Regions from separate parts of the Streptomyces sp. CA-181903 genome, predicted to be linked through region 3. Evidence: riboswitches for the same ligand, from Rfam matches in the RefSeq annotation. Region 3 holds a riboswitch; each other region holds the start of a gene.

Region 1 (5,412 bases), 2.6 Mb from region 3:
GGCGACGGGACGTCCGGCGAGAAGCCGTCCGGGAAGACGTCGGACACGTCCGCCGGGAAGGACGCCGCCTCCGACCGGTCGACGACCGGTGGCAAGGGCGAGAAGGCCGGCGAACACGGCACCACCGGCAACTCCGGTACCGCCGACCCCTCCGGGAAGCCCGGGCAGCCGGAGAAGCCGTCCGGTGAGGACCGCGACACCTCCACCGGTTCCTCCGCCGGCGGCAAGCACCGCAAGCCGGACGGCGACGCCACGGGCGCCTCGAAGGACGGGCAGCGGTCCGACCGGGACGGCGGAGCGGACTCCGGAACGTCCGCCTCCGGTACGACCGATGAGCCCGTGCGCGCCGGCGCGGACGACACCGGGACGGGCAAGCACCGCGCGGAACCGTCCGGTTCGAGCGGCGAGCGCGCGTCGCGCGGCGCGGAGCGCGGGCGCGCGGACGCACCGTCCGTGCACGACTACACCGTGCGCCCTGGTGACAACCTGTCAGAGATCGCGGAACAGCATCGGGTCGAGGGTGGCTGGCATCGCGTGTACCAGGACAACAAAAAGGTCGTCGGGGGCGATCCGGACCTCATTCGCCCCGGTCAGCAGCTCGAACTGAAGAAGTAGCGGGGGAGTTCGCGTCGAATGTCCGTTCCGGATGAAAGTGAGACATGGGTCTCGTTGACATCCGCGCGGAGACGGCTCGTCAGAAACCCGTGAAGCCATTCCCACCTGCGGAAACAGTGAGTTCCCCGGGGTGGGTGGAGCAGGCGGTGGCTGAAAAGGAGGGTTTGAACCCGTCGGCCGTCTGTGCTTACCGTCTTCATCGCTCGCCATCGCGAGCACCACGGTCGTCACGCCGAATCCTGCCGGCGACCGGGGGAGTCGTCGCGCAAGCGCCGTAGGCAGGAGCGGGGGAACCACGGTAGGTCGCCGGAACGGTTCATCGGTCAACGACCGACGTACCGGAACGGCTTGGGGTGAAGCCTGGTGAGCGCAAGCCACCGGGCCGGGCAACTCACGCCCGAACCCGACAGCTCACCTCGTAGGCGCCGGTGAGGAAACCGAGTCATGTCCAAGGGCAAGCACCGTCGTCCGAACAAGGCCGTCCGCATCGCCACGCTCGCGGGTGTCACCGGCGCCGCAGTCGCCGCCCCGCTGATGATGGCCACGTCCGCCCACGCCGCCTCCGTGGATACCTGGGACCGCGTCGCCCAGTGCGAGTCCGGCGGCAACTGGTCGATCAACACCGGCAACGGCTACTACGGCGGTCTGCAGTTCTCGCAGTCCTCGTGGGCGGCCATGGGCGGCACCCAGTACGCGCCGCGTGCCGACCTCGCCAGCAAGGGCCAGCAGATCCTGGTCGCCGAGAAGCTGCTCGCGGCCCAGGGCCCCGGCGCCTGGGGCTGCGCCGGCGAGGGCGGCCTGACCCGCGGTGGCGGGTCCCCGTCGGTCGACGACTCCGGCTCCGGCAAGGTCGTCTCCAAGTCGGCCTCGGGCCAGCGTTCGACCGGCCAGAGCCACGCCGACCGCAGCGAGCGCAAGGCCGCGCCGAAGCACGCCGCTCCGCAGCAGGAGGCCGAGGAGGCCCCGGCCGCGCCGGCCGCCAAGCCGGCCACGCCGAAGCACGCCGCGCCGAAGACCGTCAAGATCGGCGACGGGAATTACGAGGTCAAGGAAGGCGACACCCTCGCCAAGATCGCCGAGGCCAAGAAGGTCAAGGGCGGCTGGGAGAAGCTCTACGACCGCAACAAGGACATCGTGGAGAGCGCCGACCTCATCTTCCCCGGCCAGAAGCTGCACCTCAGCTGAGGCTGAGAGGGCTTCCGGGGGCGTGAGCCGTACGCGGCCGCGCCCCTGGTCGTCCAGGCCCTGACCGGGGTTCCGCGGCCGGGCGGCCCGTACCGCCGCCCGTACCGCCGGCGTCCCCGGCGCGGCACCCGAACCACCGGCCCGGGTTCCCCTTCCCGGGCCGCAGCGGAACCGCCCCGCTTTGATGCGATCGATCCCCCCCGAGCCGCATCGGAGCGGGGCTTCGCCGTTCCCGGGTGTGAACTGTTGCGGGGTGGTGGGTGGGCGGGTTGTGGGGGCGGGCCGTTCCAGGGCTGAGCCCTCGGGTGCGCGAACGGCTTCGGAGCGTGAACCGCTCCCGTACGCGAACGGCTTCAGAGCGCGAACCGCTCCCGTACGCCCGCCGCTTCCGTGCGCCCGGCGGTCGCCCCGCGCGCCGGCCCCGCGCGCCGGCCCCGCGCGCCGGCTCCGCCCGTCCGGCCCCGTCGTCCGGTACCCGGCTCCCGTTTCCCAGCCCCCGCTTCCCGCTTCCCGCTTCCCGCGCCGGTTCCCCGTTGAGCGAACAGCTCGCCCATTCGTCCCTTGATCTCGGCGTTTGTGCCATTTTTCCGGCGGGGTGGCGCTCCGGGGGCAGGTGGACCCTCCGGCGCCCGTTAGGCTCGTGCTGCAGAACGCTGGAGTACCCAGACACACACGAAGGAGACCCTCGTGCCGTCCATCGACGTCGTCGTAGCTCGCGAGATCCTCGACTCGCGAGGCAACCCCACGGTCGAGGTCGAGGTCGGCCTCGACGACGGCTCCACCGGCCGCGCCGCCGTGCCGTCCGGCGCCTCGACCGGTGCCTTCGAGGCCATCGAGCTCCGTGACGGGGACAAGAACCGCTACCTGGGCAAGGGCGTCGAGAAGGCCGTGCTGGCCGTCATCGAGCAGATCGGCCCGGAGCTCGTCGGCTACGACGCCACCGAGCAGCGCCTGATCGACCAGGCCATGTTCGACCTGGACGCCACCGACAACAAGGGCTCCCTGGGCGCCAACGCCATCCTGGGCGTCTCCCTGGCCGTCGCGCACGCCGCCTCCGAGGCGTCGGACCTCCCCCTCTTCCGCTACCTCGGCGGCCCGAACGCGCACCTGCTGCCCGTTCCGATGATGAACATCCTGAACGGCGGCTCGCACGCCGACTCCAACGTGGACATCCAGGAGTTCATGATCGCGCCGATCGGCGCCGAGTCCTTCTCCGAGGCGCTGCGCTGGGGCACCGAGGTCTACCACACCCTCAAGGCCGTGCTGAAGGCCAAGGGCCTCTCCACCGGCCTGGGCGACGAGGGCGGCTTCGCCCCGAACCTCGGCTCCAACCGCGAGGCCCTGGACCTCATCCTCGAGGCCATCAAGCAGGCCGGCTACACCCCCGGCCAGGACATCGCGCTCGCGCTCGACGTCGCCGCGTCCGAGTTCTACAAGGACGGCGTCTACACCTTCGAGGGCAAGAGCCGTACCGCCGCCGAGATGACCGACTACTACGCCGAGCTCGTCGACGCGTACCCGCTGGTCTCCATCGAGGACCCGCTGTTCGAGGACGACTGGGACGGCTGGAAGACCATCACCGAGCGCCTCGGCGACGCGGTCCAGCTCGTCGGTGACGACCTGTTCGTCACCAACCCGGAGCGCCTCGCGCGCGGCATCGAGGAGGGCGCCGCCAACGCCCTGCTGGTCAAGGTCAACCAGATCGGTTCGCTGACCGAGACCCTGGACGCCGTCGAGCTGGCCCAGCGCAGCGGCTTCAAGTGCATGATGTCCCACCGCTCCGGCGAGACCGAGGACGTCACCATCGCCGACCTGGCCGTCGCCACCAACTGCGGCCAGATCAAGACCGGTGCCCCGGCCCGCTCCGAGCGCGTCGCCAAGTACAACCAGCTGCTGCGCATCGAGGAGATCCTCGACGACGCCGCGGTGTACGCCGGCCGCAGCGCGTTCCCGCGCTTCCGCCAGGGCTGAGCCACACCTGGCAGTGCGCGTACGAGGCTGACAAAGCCTCACGCCTCACCCCGTCCCCGGCCATGGTCCCGTACCGTGGCCGGGGACGGTTTTGGCATGCGGTCCGGCTTCGGTGAAGCCGGCAGCGGGGAGGCGATGTGGCGGCGGAACGGTTCTCCACCGCGACCAGGCTCAAGGCGATCGGCTCGGTCCTGGTCCAGGGGCCGGACGCCCGGGGCCGGCGCACCCGTCCGCCGCGGCGCAGCCGGCTCACCGGCCGCGCGGCGCTGCTGGCGCTCGTCGTCTGCTCGCTGATCGTCGCCCTGGCCTACCCCATGCGCCAGTGGGTCACCCAGCGTTCGGACATCGACGACCAGCGGCACCGCTCCGAGCAGGCCAAGGAGCAGGTGAAGCGGTTGCGCGAGGAGAAGGCGCGGCTGGAGGACCCGGCGTACGTGGAACGGCTGGCGCGCGAGCACCTGCATTACGTCCGGCCCGGCGAGACCGGCTACACGGTGGTGGACGGCAGCGGCAACGCCCGGCACCGCCGCGACCAGGGCGCCGCCGACCGGCCGTGGTACGTCAACCTTTGGGACGGCGTGGACACGTCGGACGCCCACCGCTGACGCGCTCCCCTCCGACTCTTCGGGCCTCCTCCGACTCTCCGGCCTCCGGCTTTCCGGCCTTCGGCTTCCCGGCCTCCACTTTCAGGCCCCGACTTTCCGACCCTCCGACACGAGTGAGCACATGGACACCCCTCCTCCCCAGACCGAGCCCACCCAGCCCACCGACGCGGACATCGCCGCGTTCAAGGAGCAGCTCGGCCGCCCCCCGCGCGGCCTGCGGGCGATCGCCCACCGCTGCCCCTGCGGCAACCCGGACGTCGTCGAGACCGCGCCGCGGCTGGAGGACGGCACGCCGTTCCCGACCCTCTACTACCTGACGTGCCCCCGCGCGGCCTCCGCCATCGGCACGCTGGAGGCCGAGGGCGTGATGAAGGAGATGAGCGCCCGGCTGCAGAGCGACCCGGAGCTGGCCGCCGCGTACCGCGCCGCGCACGAGGACTACATCCGGCGGCGGGACGCGATCGAGGTGCTGGAGGGCTTCCCCAGCGCGGGCGGCATGCCGGACCGGGTGAAGTGCCTGCACGTGCTGGTGGGACACTCGCTGGCGGCCGGTCCCGGCGTCAACCCGCTGGGTGACGAGACGATCGCGATGCTGCCGGAGTGGTGGCGCAAGGGGCCGTGTGTGACGCCGTGCGGCGCGCCGTCGCCGTCGGACACATCCGAAGTCTCCGACGCCTCCGACACGTCCGGCACGTCCGCCACCTCCGACACCGCGGAATAAGAGGAGCACGTATGACGCGCGTTGCCGCGATCGACTGCGGTACGAACTCGATCCGACTGCTCGTCGCCGACCTCGACCCCGCCACGGGCGGGTTCAAGGAGCTCGACCGGCGGATGACGATCGTCCGGCTCGGCCAGGGCGTGGACCGCACGGGCCGGTTCGCGCCGGAGGCGCTGGAGCGGACGTTCGCCGCGTGCCGGGAGTACGCCGAGGTGATCCGGGCGCACGGCGCGGAGCGCGTGCGGTTCGTCGCCACCTCCGCGTCCCGGGACGTGCGGAACCGCGCGGAGTTCGTGGCGGGTGTCGTGGACATCC
Region 2 (5,412 bases), 5.1 Mb from region 3:
CCGGACGGCGCGCTGGCAGCCGCGCCCCGGCACCCGCTGGCAGTGGCAGCTCGACGGGAAGGTCGACACCTCGGTGGACGTCCCCGTCTACGACATCGACGGCTTCGAGAACGACGCGGCCACCGTGGCGCGCCTGCACGCCGACGGACGCAAGGTCGTCTGCTACGTCAACGTCGGCGCGTACGAGGACTGGCGGCCCGACGCGAAGCAGTTCCCGGATGCGGTGCTCGGCGCGGACAACGACGGCTGGAAGGGCGAGAAGTGGCTCGACATCCGGCGGCTGGACGTCCTCGAACCCATCATGGCGGAACGTTTCGACATGTGCCGGAAGAAGGGCTTCGACGCCGTCGAGCCGGACCTGACCGAGGGGTTCCGCAACGAGACGGGCTTCCCCCTCACCGCGGCCCACCAATTGGCGTTCAACCGCCTCGTCGCGCGGCTCGCCCACGACCGCGGGATGTCCGTCGGCCTCAAGAACGACCTCGACCAGATCCCGGAGCTCGTCGGAGACTTCGACTTCGCCGTGAACGAACAGTGCGCCGAGTTCGGCGAATGCGACAAACTGTCGCCTTTCGTGAAGCGCGGCAAGGCCGTGTTCCACGTCGAATACAAGCTGGATCCGGGGGAGTTCTGCGGCCGGACCAAGGATCTGGGGCTCAGTTCCATGCAGAAGAAACTCGGTCTCAATTCCTGGCGTCGTCCCTGCTGAGAGGGGGTCAAGCCGCCGGAACGAAACCCTCCGGCCGGCGTGAAGAACCTCACAGACGGCCGTTTCGACACCGGATTTCGCCGGTGGATGGTGCAGGATCATCCACCGAACAACCAAGAACCCGTCACAGAGGCGGGCCACCCGGGCGGACGCCGAGTCCTGCCGCCGCTCCGGGTGCGGACCGGATACACGCGGATCGGCAGGAGCGGGAGACCCAGGCAAGACGGACCACGATGGCGGTGGTCCTAGGGGTGAAGCCACATGGTGGCCGGGCAACTTTGTCAGCCCGAACCCGACAGGTCATCTTTCGCAGGCGGATGACGAAGGGCTTACTCGGCATGTCTGCGCTGCCTCGCATACCCGCGCTCATCTCCCGGGCCGGAACCGCATCGGCCCTCACCGCCGCCACCGTCGCGGCGTCCGTCCTGCTCCCCGGCATGACCGGGGAAGCCCAGGCGGCCACCCCGGGCTCCAAGGCCGTCAACGTCGCGGCGTCCAAGAGCGGCTCCCCGTACCAGTGGGGCGCCACCGGCCCGAACCGCTTCGACTGCTCGGGCCTGACGCTCTACTCGTTCAAGAAGGCCGGCAAGAAGCTCCCCCGCGTCGCCGCCGACCAGTACAACGCCACCCGGCACATCTCCCGCGGCTCGCGCTCCGTCGGTGACCTGGTGTTCTTCCACTCCGGCAGCAACGTCTACCACGTGGGCATCTACGCGGGCGGAAACAAGATCTGGCACGCTCCCGGCACGGGCAAGAAGGTCCGCCTGGAGAAGATCTGGACCAACAGCGTCTGGTACGGCCGCGTCCGCTGACGCGTGACGCTCGGTGTCCGGCACCGGCTGCCTGATGTCGGACACCTGACGCCCCACCGGGCCGGCGCCCCATCGGCGACGCCGGCCCGTCCTCTGAAATCCAGTGCGGGCCCACACGGCCGCTGGTATCCATCGGGCCATGGACGATCTTGTGACGACCCGGCTCATCCTGCACCGCCTCACCGTCGCCGAGGCGGAGAACATCGCCGCCGAGGAGCCGGAGCGGCTGCCGCACTGGGTGCCCGGGTATCCGGAGGACGACGACGTACGGGCCGCGCTCCGGTTTCTGACGGCGGAACGGGAGGGGCCCGGGCGGCATCCGGGGGCCTATGAGATACGGCGCCGGGAGGACGGGCGGGTCGTCGGCGGGCTGGACTTCCACGGGCCCGCCGACGGGGACGGGGCCGTGACCGTCGGCTACGGGCTGTTGCTCGCCGAGCGCGGCAAGGGGTACGCCTCCGAAGCGCTGCGCGCGGCCCTGGAGTCGGCGCGGGCCCGGGGCGTCCGCCGGGTGAAGGGCGACGCCGACCACGACAACGTTCCGTCCCACCGCGTCATGACGGCGGCGGGGATGCGGCTCGTGGGGGAGGACGAGCGGGTGAGGTTCTACGAGACCGACTGGGAGCCGGAGCGTCTTCAGACGGCGTCCACATAGACCCAGGCGCCGTTCTCCCGGACGAAGCGGCTCAGCTCGTGCTGCGCGTCCTCGCGCCCCCGCACCACGCAGTGGGCGCGGAACTCCACGGTGCCCTCCTGATGGAACGCGGTGCCTGCCGAGGTCGCCAGGATCTCCAGACCCGTCCAGCGGACCTTCGGGTCGAGGTCCAGGGACGGCGGGCGGGTGGTGGAGTGCCAGGTGCGGAGGAGATACGCGGCGTCGCCCACGGCGAAGGCGCTGTAGCGGGAGCGCATGAGGCGCTCGGCCGTGGGGGCTTGCTTCGCGCCTGCGTGGAAGGCGCCGCAGCAGTCGCCGTAGGCGGCTTCGAGGCCGCAGGGGCAGGGGGTGGTGGGGGTGATGGTGTTTCGGGGCACGTGATGATTGTGCCCTGTGGGGGCCCCGGTCCCCCTCTGGGGGAGGGACCGGGGCACTCTACCGGCCGAACGGCCCACCGGCCCCGACAAAAACGGCCGCGCACAGCGAAAGGCCAGGTCGGAGGCAGCGCGGGCCGCCACGGAACGACCCGCCACCGCCCCGCCGAGCAGTTGCGAGGCACCGCGCCGCGGCACACCGTGGGCCTCGTCCCATGAGGGACGTTCCTGGAGGGAGTTTCCCGCATGCGCATCAGCAGAACGACCACCACCGCCCTAGCGGCCTGCTGCTCGCTGGTCCTGGCCGTCGCCGGGCCGGCCCTCGCGGCGGACCCGGCGCCGGAGCGCCCGGCGGCGGAGGCGGTGCCCGCCTCGGACACCGCCGACCGGCTGACCACGGTCGGAAGCCTGGGCGACATCCTCTCGCTGGGCGCCCGGATCGGCAAGGAGGCCCAGGCGGCCAAGCCGGACCTCACCAAGCTGCGGGAGATGCAGCGGCAGCTCACGGAGCAGGCCGCGCGGCTGCGCGCCTCCGTCAAGGCACACGTCCCGCAGCCCCAGTCCGGTCAGCCGGGCACCGCCCAGCGGGACCTGGTCGCGGACGTCCAGAAGGTGGTGGACCAGCTCGTCAAGGACCTCAACCAGCTCCTCATGGACCTGGCCGCGGCCAACGTCCTCGGAGTCGCCGCCGACGTGAGCAAGCTCCTGGGCGACCTCCAGCAGCTCCTCGGCGTCGTGCTGCAGGCGCTCGGCGCCCCCGCCGCGGCGGCCCCCGCGGCGTAGCCGGCCCGCGAGCGTGCGGCCGAGCCGTACCGCGTAGTGTGCGGCGCATGCGCATCCCCGCCCCCCGAGAGCTGGCCGAACTGCCCTACGCCCACCGCCTGGAGCCCTTCACGGGCCCGATGGAACGGCCCGGAGCATACGAGAGCGTCCACTTCGACGGTTCCGTCCTCGAGGACGCGGAGGGCGGCCGCTCCCTCTTCAGCGAGTCGGCGTTCTCCTCGGCGGTCTTCGAGCGCGGCAGCTTCCGGCGCTCCCGGTTCGACGACGTGTGGCTGCACGGCGTCCGCGTGGTCGGCACCGAACTGGCCGACACCACGTGGCTGGACGCCGAGTTCACCGCCGGCGTCCTGGCCGGCGTCGAGGCCCACGACGCCGAGCTGCGCCGCGTCGTCTTCCACCAGTGCAAGCTCGACTCGGTCAACCTGCGCGGGGCCACCCTGCGGGAGGTGGTGTTCGTCGACTGCCTGCTGCGGGACGTGGACTTCGGCGGGGCGGCGCTGACCGACGTCCGTTTCCCCGGCTCCACCCTGGAGCGCGCCCGGTTCGAGCGGGCCCGGCCGACCAAGGTCGATCTGCGCGACGCCACCGCCCTGGGCATCGCCGCCGGGCTCGGCGACCTGGGCGGCGCGACGATCAGCACACCGCAGCTCTTCGATCTGGCCCCGGCCCTCGCCGGGCACATCGGCCTCATCGTGGAAGACGACCGAGACGACTGATCCGGCCACCTCCCCGCCGTACGAAGGAAAGCGGCGAACCCGGGCATCCCGCCCTCCGGCGGACCCGGAGCGCCCGCCTGCGCTACCGTCGCCCGGTGCGCAGACGACCGCTCGCCGCCCTGCTCGCCGCCGCCTTCCTGCTGACGGCCTGCGAGTCGGGCTCCGACTCCGGGTCCGACGACCGTGAGAACCCCCGTTCCCCACGGTCCGCCGGCCCGCGCGAGGAGACCCGCCGCGACGGCGCCGAGCTCCTCCACCGCCCCGGCGGCCGGGCCAGCGCCCAGAACCCCGCCTTCTCGCCGGACGGCACGTCCCTCCTCTTCACGGTCTTCCACGACGGCTACAACGCCGGCGCCGCCGCCCTGCGCACCCTTCCCCTCGGCGGCGCCCGGCGGCGGGCGGCCCCCCGGACGCTGCTGGACGAGTCCGACCGGGCCGCCGTCAACCTGCCGGGGACCAGCTGGAACCCGTCCGCCGGCGTCACCTTCGCCTCCGACCGCGCGGGCCGCGACGAGGTGTGGGTGCTGCGGCCCGGCGGCCGCCCCGAGCGGGTGACGGAACACGACGGCGACACCGGCTACCTGGAGCCCAGCTTCTCCCCGGACGGCCGGTGGATCGTCTTCCAGGAGAGCACCGAGCGCGAGGACGGCTCCGGCGGCGACGGCTCCCTCTGGAAGGTCCGGCGCGACGGCACCGGACGCACCCGGCTGGTCGACGGACCGGGCACCCATACCGACAACCGGCAGCCCAACTGGTCGCCCGCCGGCGACCGGCTGGTCTTCCAGCGCCGCCGGCAGGGCAGCGACGAGTGGCGCCTGTACGTCATGGACGCGGACGGCGGCGGGCTCCGCGAACTGCCCGTCCAGGGGGACGGCGAGCACACCGACCCCAGCTGGTCGCCCGACGGGAAGCGGGTGGTGTTCTCCTCCACCGCCGGCGGCCTGGAGCTGCCGCAGATCTTCACCGTCCCGGTGACGGGCGGCCGTCCGGTCCGCGTCACCCGCCACGACTCCTCGTACGACGGCGCCCCCAGCTGGTCACCGGACGGGAAGTGGATCGCGTTCGAGTCCCATCCGGGCGGTGAGGACCGGCCGTCCGCCCTGTGGCGCGTCCCCGCGCCGCGCGGCTGAGCCGCGACGCCGCCCGGTGGGGCGGGCCCGGCCCGCCACCCGGCGCGCCGGCGCCCGTCGACGTCCCGTCCTGCGCGGATTCCGAACGCGGGGAGGCGGCGGGGCATGTGAACTCCTCCTGAAAGGAGAGGGCCGGCCGGTGCCGGGCCGCGGGGCCGTTCCGGCGTACGGCGGCCGCCGCGCCGAGGCCGGGCGCGGTGCCACCGGGTACGCCGGACCCGCGGCCCGGCACC
Region 3 (5,412 bases):
CATGGCCCGCGCCTTCTCCGAGGGCACGGACAAGCTCAGCGCCGAGGACTTCACGGCCGAACTGGAGCGCTGCGGCGCCACCCTGGACGCCCACGCCGACCACCCCGGCGTCCGGCTGTCCCTGGAGGTCCCGGCCTCCCGGCTGGCCAAGGCGCTGGGCCTGCTCGCCGACGCCCTGCGCGCCCCGGCCTTCCCGGACAACGAGGTCGAGCGCCTCGTCCGCAACCGCCTGGACGAGATCCCGCACGAGCTCGCCAACCCGGCCCGCCGGGCGGCCATGGCGCTCTCCGCCGAGCTCTTCCCGGCCGGCTCGCGGATGTCCCGGCCCCGGCAGGGCACCGAGGAGACCGTCGAGCGCATCGACGCCGCCTCCGTCCGGGCCTTCTACGAGGCACACGTCCGCCCGGCCACCGCCACCGCCGTGATCGTGGGCGACCTGACCGGCGTCGACCTCGACGAGGCCCTGGCCGACACCCTCGGCGCCTGGACGGGCTCCCCGGCCGAGCCCCGGCCCGTCCCGCCCGTCTCCGCCGACGACACCGGCCGCGTGGTCATCGTGGACCGCCCCGGCGCCGTCCAGACGCAGCTGCTCATCGGCCGCGTCGGCGCCGACCGGCACGACAGCGTCTGGCCCGCCCAGGTGCTCGGCACGTACTGCCTTGGCGGCACGCTCACCTCCCGCCTGGACCGCGTGCTGCGCGAGGAGAAGGGCTACACCTACGGCGTCCGCTCGTTCGGCCAGGTGCTGCGCTCCGCCCCCGACGGCACCGGGATCGCGATGCTCGCCATCAGCGGCTCCGTGGACACCCCCAACACCGGTCCCGCGCTGGCGGATCTGTGGAAGGTGCTGCGCACCCTCGCCGCCGAGGGGCTGACGGACGCCGAACGCGATGTCGCCGTGCAGAACCTGGTGGGCGTCGCACCGCTCAAGTACGAGACGGCGGCGGCCGTCGCGGGCACGCTGGCCGACCAGGTCGAGCAGTACCTCCCGGACGACTTCCAGGCGCGGATGTACGAACGCCTCACGGAGACCGGGACGGTGGAGGCCACCGCGGCCGTCGTGAACGCCTTCCCGGCCGACCGCCTGGTCACCGTGCTGGTCGGGGACGCCGCGGAGATCGCGGAGCCCGTCCGGGCGCTCGGCATCGGCGAGGTGACGGTCGTTTCGGCCTGACGGGAGCTCAAGCCTCCGCGTGCGCCCCGGCGCACGCGCGAGGGCGGAGAGGCGCGTGGTTCCTTCGGGGGCCACGCGCCTCCGTTATGCCCGATTTATAGGAGCGGTTGCATCGTTCTCGTGTGGCGTGCGTCACTAAAACGGGGTTCCGTTTGCCGTTCGAATCTGACGGCGATTAGCTTCAGGGCGGCAGTCCGTCGGATCGGAGCCGCAACCGCGGCCCCGGGCAGCCATCGCCGAGTCCCCGTACGGCGCGAGCCAGGGGAGCCGGGGAACCACATGTTCCCTGGGGTGAATCGGGTCCCTCTCCGGAGGGAGCCGTAGGAGACCTTCCTGCTCCGAACCCGTCAGCTAACCCGGTAGGCGAGAAGGAAGGAAAGGAACAGCCGCAACCATGGCGTTCACCCGTGCCACCGGGAAGCACCGTCGTCCGAGCCGTGCCGTGCGAGTCGGCGCCAACGTCGCCGGCATAGCCACCCTGAGCGCCGCGGGCGTCGTCGCCGGTGTCGCCGCCCCGGCCTTCGCCGCCTCCTCTCCCGACGACGCTCCCCGCGCGCAGGACACCGGCCTCACCCAGGCCGTCGTCATCTCCGACCACCTGGCGCACAGCGTCGACGAGCAGGCGCAGATGCAGCGCGGCGTGGCCGAGCAGGACGCCGCCACCCAGAAGGCCGAGGACGCGGCCAGGGCGCAGGCCGCCCTGGTCAAGAAGCGCGCCGACGAGGCCAAGCGCAAGGCCGACGCCGAGCGTGCCGAGAAGGAGCGCGCGGCCCGTGAAGAGGAGCGCAAGCGCCTCAACACCTTCGTGATGCCGATCACCGGCTCCTTCGTCTCCACCCAGTACCACGCCTCCAGCGGCCTGTGGTCCTCCGGCAGCCACACCGGCGTCGACTTCCACGCCGACGAGGGCACCAGCGTCCACGCCGTGGGTGCCGGCACCGTCGTCGAGGCCGGCTTCGGCGGCGCCTACGGCAACAACATCGTCATCAAGCACAACGACGGCACGTACACCCAGTACGGCCACCTCTCGTCGATCGGCGTCAGCGTCGGCCAGACCGTCACCCCCGGCCAGCAGATCGGCCTCTCCGGCTCCACCGGCAACGTCACCGGCCCGCACCTGCACTTCGAGGCCCGCACGGCGCCCACCTACGGCTCGGACATCGACCCGGTCGCGTACCTGCGCGCGCACGGCGTCGCCATCTGACCGCGGCCGTCCCCTTCCTTCCGCCGAGCCCCGCCCGGACCACGCGTCCCCGGCGGGGCTTTCGGCCGTCCGGAGGTGGAAGGCTTTTCCCGTTCTCTCGGCTTGTCCCCGCTCGCTCCGCTTGGCCAAATCATTTCCATGGCCTTCCGGTGGCCATCGGAAATCGCGGGGGGTTGCCATAGAGTCGAGCGAATCCTGAAGAAGCGTCCCCCGCCCGCGAACCGTCGCTTATGCGCGATGCCGCGCCGGGGTCGATCCGGAGGTTCGTCCAATGCGGGGACGTTTGTGAACGGCGGGACCGAAGCGGTTCCCGACAGCCGCCGTGTTTCCGCGCAGGCGGTGTGCACGGCCATTCGCGACGACATCGTCTCCGGCGCCTTCCCGCCCGGCAGCCGGCTCATCGAGGAATTGCTCGCCCGCCGGTACGGGGTCTCGCGCGTCCCGGTGCGGGAGGCGCTGCGCACCCTGGCCTCCGAGGGCTTCGTGACCACGCGCCGGCACGCGGGCGCCTGTGTCGCCGAGCCGACCGAGCAGGAGGCGGCCGACCTGCTGGAGGTGCGGGCGCTGCTGGAGCCGCTGGGGGCCGCCCGGGCCGCTCAGCGGCGGACCGAGGCGCATCTGAAGGTGCTGCGCGGACTGGTCCGGCTGGGCCGGGAGCGCGCCCGCGCGGGGCAGCCGGGCGAGCTGTGCCCGCTGGGCGACTGGTTCGACGAGACGCTCGCCCAGGCGTCCGGCAGTCCGAGCCTGGCCGCGCTGCTCACCCAGGTGCGGCGCAAGATCGCCTGGATGTACGCGCCCGAGCCGCCGGCCCGGCCCGTGGAGACCTGGGAGACGCACGCGGCACTGGTCGACGCGGTGGTCAGGAGGGACGCGGGACGCGCCCGGGAGATCGCCGCCGGACGGGTCGGGCGGGCACCCGGGGAATTCCGGTTCCGGCGGGCGGTGCCGGCTTCTTCCGTGCCCCCGGCCGTCGTTCGGAAACGCGCCGTTCACACGGCGGGCGCCGGAATGTGACGGCCTTCCGGCATTCCGGGGCCGATGAATAATTCACCGATGCGGAACGCCCGGTGCTTTCCGGCCGGAATGAGCGCGCGGGACGAAACGCGCGAGCGGGGCCGCGGGGGCCGGGTTCACCGGCCGCCACGGCCCCGCTCGCGCCCCGCCGGAAGCCTGCCGGAACCGGCGGCTCCGCGGGGCGAGGGCTCAGACGGTCTCCGGAAGCTCCTCGAGCCCCTCGGCGACCAGCTTGGCCAGGCGGTCGAGCGCGGCCTCGGCACCCGCGTCCTCCGAGGCGAGGACGATCTCCTCGCCGCCCTGGGCGCCCAGGCCCAGCACGGCCAGCATCGACGCGGCGTTGACGGGGGTGCCGCCGGCCTTGGCGATGGTCACGGGGACGCCGGCGGCGGCGGCCGCACGGACGAAGATCGACGCCGGACGGGCGTGCAGGCCGTCGGCCCAGCCGACGTTTACACGGCGCTCAACCATGGTGTTGCCCTTCGAGTCGCGAATGGGGTTGTCTAGACCAGTGTCGCACGGTGCGGGCAGTGCTCCGCCGCGCCCATGGCCCTGTCAGTGGCCGGTCGTACGCTGATCCCATGCAGACGCCGTCCGAGCACGCGTACCCGGCCCACTGGGAAGCCGATGTCGTCCTCCGCGACGGCGGGACCACCCGCGTCCGGCCCATCACCCCGACGACGTCCAGCGCCTGGTCAGCTTCTACGAACAGGTCTCGGACGAGTCCAAGTACTACCGCTTCTTCGCGCCCTACCCCCGGCTGTCCGACCGCGACCTGCACCGCTTCACCCACCACGACTACAACGACCGGGTCGGGCTGGCCGCCACGATCGGCGGCGAGTTCATCGCCACCGTCCGCTACGACCGCATCGACTCCCGCGGCCGGCCGGCCCACGAACCGACCGACGAGGCCGAGGTCGCCTTCCTGGTCCAGGACGCCCACCAGGGCCGCGGGGTCGCCTCCGCCCTGCTGGAGCACATCGCGGCCGTCGCCCGGGAGCGCGGGATCCGGCGCTTCGCGGCCGAGGTGCTGCCCGCCAACACCAAGATGATCAAGGTGTTCACGGACGCCGGCTACACCCAGAAGCGGAGCTTCGAGGACGGCGTCGTCCGCCTGGAGCTCGACCTGGAGCCGACGGACCGCTCGCTCGCCGTCCAGCGCGCCCGGGAACAGCGCGCCGAGGCCCGCTCGGTGCAGCGCCTCCTCGCCCCCGGCAGCGTCGCGGTCTTCGGCACCGGCCGCGAGCCCGGCGGGATGGGCCGGGCCGTGCTGCGCAACCTGCTGGCCGGCGGGTTCACCGGCCGGGTCCTCGCGGTCAACACCTCCTTCCCCGACGGCCTCACCACGCTCGACCCCGAGGGCGTCCCGGCCCTCCGCTCGCTCCGCGAGGCCGAAGGGCCGGTCGACCTCGCCGTCGTCGCCGTGCCCGCCGACCGCGTGCCGTCCGTCGTCGAGGACTGCGGGGAGCACGGGGTCCAGGGCCTCGTGGTGCTCTCCGCCGGGTACGCGGAGGGCGGGGCCGACGGCCGGGCCCGCCAGCGCGAGCTGGTCCGGCAGGTCCGGTCGTACGGCATGCGCATCATCGGCCCCAACTCGTTCGGCCTGGTCAACACCGCCGCCGGGGTCCGCCTCAACGCCTCCCTCGCCCCCGAACTGCCCCCGCCCGGACGGGTCGGCCTGTTCAGCCAGTCCGGCGCCATCGGCATCGCCCTGCTCTCCGGACTCCAGCGGCGGGCGGCCGGGCTGGCCGGCCTCGCCTCCGTCTCCACCTTCGTCTCCACGGGCAACCGCGCGGACGTCTCCGGGAACGACTTCCTCCAGTTCTGGCACGACGACCCGGACACCGACGTCGCCCTGATGTACCTGGAATCCATCGGCAACCCGCGCAAGTTCACCCGCCTCGCCCGGCGCACCGCGCGCCACAAGCCGGTCGTCGTCGTCAAGGGCGCGCGGCACGGCGGCGTCACCCCGGCGGGGCACACCGTGCCCACCACCCGCATGCCCGACGCCACCGTCTCC

Evidence for each region. Region 3 has a riboswitch for cyclic di-AMP ahead of ACQEVS_RS25380 (M23 family metallopeptidase). Riboswitches for the same ligand answer to the same signal wherever they lie in the genome.
Region 1: linked by a shared signal. The riboswitch ahead of ACQEVS_RS13710 (transglycosylase family protein) and the one ahead of ACQEVS_RS25380 (M23 family metallopeptidase) in region 3 are both predicted to bind cyclic di-AMP.
Region 2: linked by a shared signal. The riboswitch ahead of ACQEVS_RS02775 (C40 family peptidase) and the one ahead of ACQEVS_RS25380 (M23 family metallopeptidase) in region 3 are both predicted to bind cyclic di-AMP.

The regions. Positions count from the first base shown of each region.
Region 1 is NZ_JBNJLY010000001.1:3,071,278-3,076,689, reverse strand. Features, by position in the region: gene ACQEVS_RS13715 (transglycosylase family protein) at 1-615, shown strand, start outside; cyclic di-AMP (ydaO/yuaA leader) riboswitch at 876-1,055, shown strand; gene ACQEVS_RS13710 (transglycosylase family protein) at 1,060-1,800, shown strand; gene eno (phosphopyruvate hydratase) at 2,488-3,771, shown strand; gene ACQEVS_RS13700 (FtsB family cell division protein) at 3,909-4,376, shown strand; gene ACQEVS_RS13695 (DUF501 domain-containing protein) at 4,498-5,097, shown strand; gene ACQEVS_RS13690 (exopolyphosphatase) at 5,109-5,412, shown strand, end outside.
Region 2 is NZ_JBNJLY010000001.1:612,799-618,210, reverse strand. Features, by position in the region: gene ACQEVS_RS02780 (endo alpha-1,4 polygalactosaminidase) at 1-709, shown strand, start outside; cyclic di-AMP (ydaO/yuaA leader) riboswitch at 890-1,040, shown strand; gene ACQEVS_RS02775 (C40 family peptidase) at 1,048-1,521, shown strand; gene ACQEVS_RS02770 (GNAT family N-acetyltransferase) at 1,661-2,176, shown strand; gene ACQEVS_RS02765 (YchJ family protein) at 2,158-2,553, opposite strand; gene ACQEVS_RS02760 (hypothetical protein) at 2,797-3,333, shown strand; gene ACQEVS_RS02755 (pentapeptide repeat-containing protein) at 3,381-4,049, shown strand; gene ACQEVS_RS02750 (TolB family protein) at 4,145-5,179, shown strand; partial or broken gene ACQEVS_RS02745 (hypothetical protein) at 5,130-5,412, shown strand, end outside.
Region 3 is NZ_JBNJLY010000001.1:5,673,008-5,678,419, forward strand. Features, by position in the region: partial or broken gene ACQEVS_RS25375 (M16 family metallopeptidase) at 1-1,174, shown strand, start outside; cyclic di-AMP (ydaO/yuaA leader) riboswitch at 1,399-1,554, shown strand; gene ACQEVS_RS25380 (M23 family metallopeptidase) at 1,569-2,378, shown strand; gene ACQEVS_RS25385 (GntR family transcriptional regulator) at 2,718-3,392, shown strand; gene ACQEVS_RS25390 (HPr family phosphocarrier protein) at 3,582-3,863, opposite strand; partial or broken gene ACQEVS_RS25395 (GNAT family N-acetyltransferase) at 3,974-5,412, shown strand, end outside.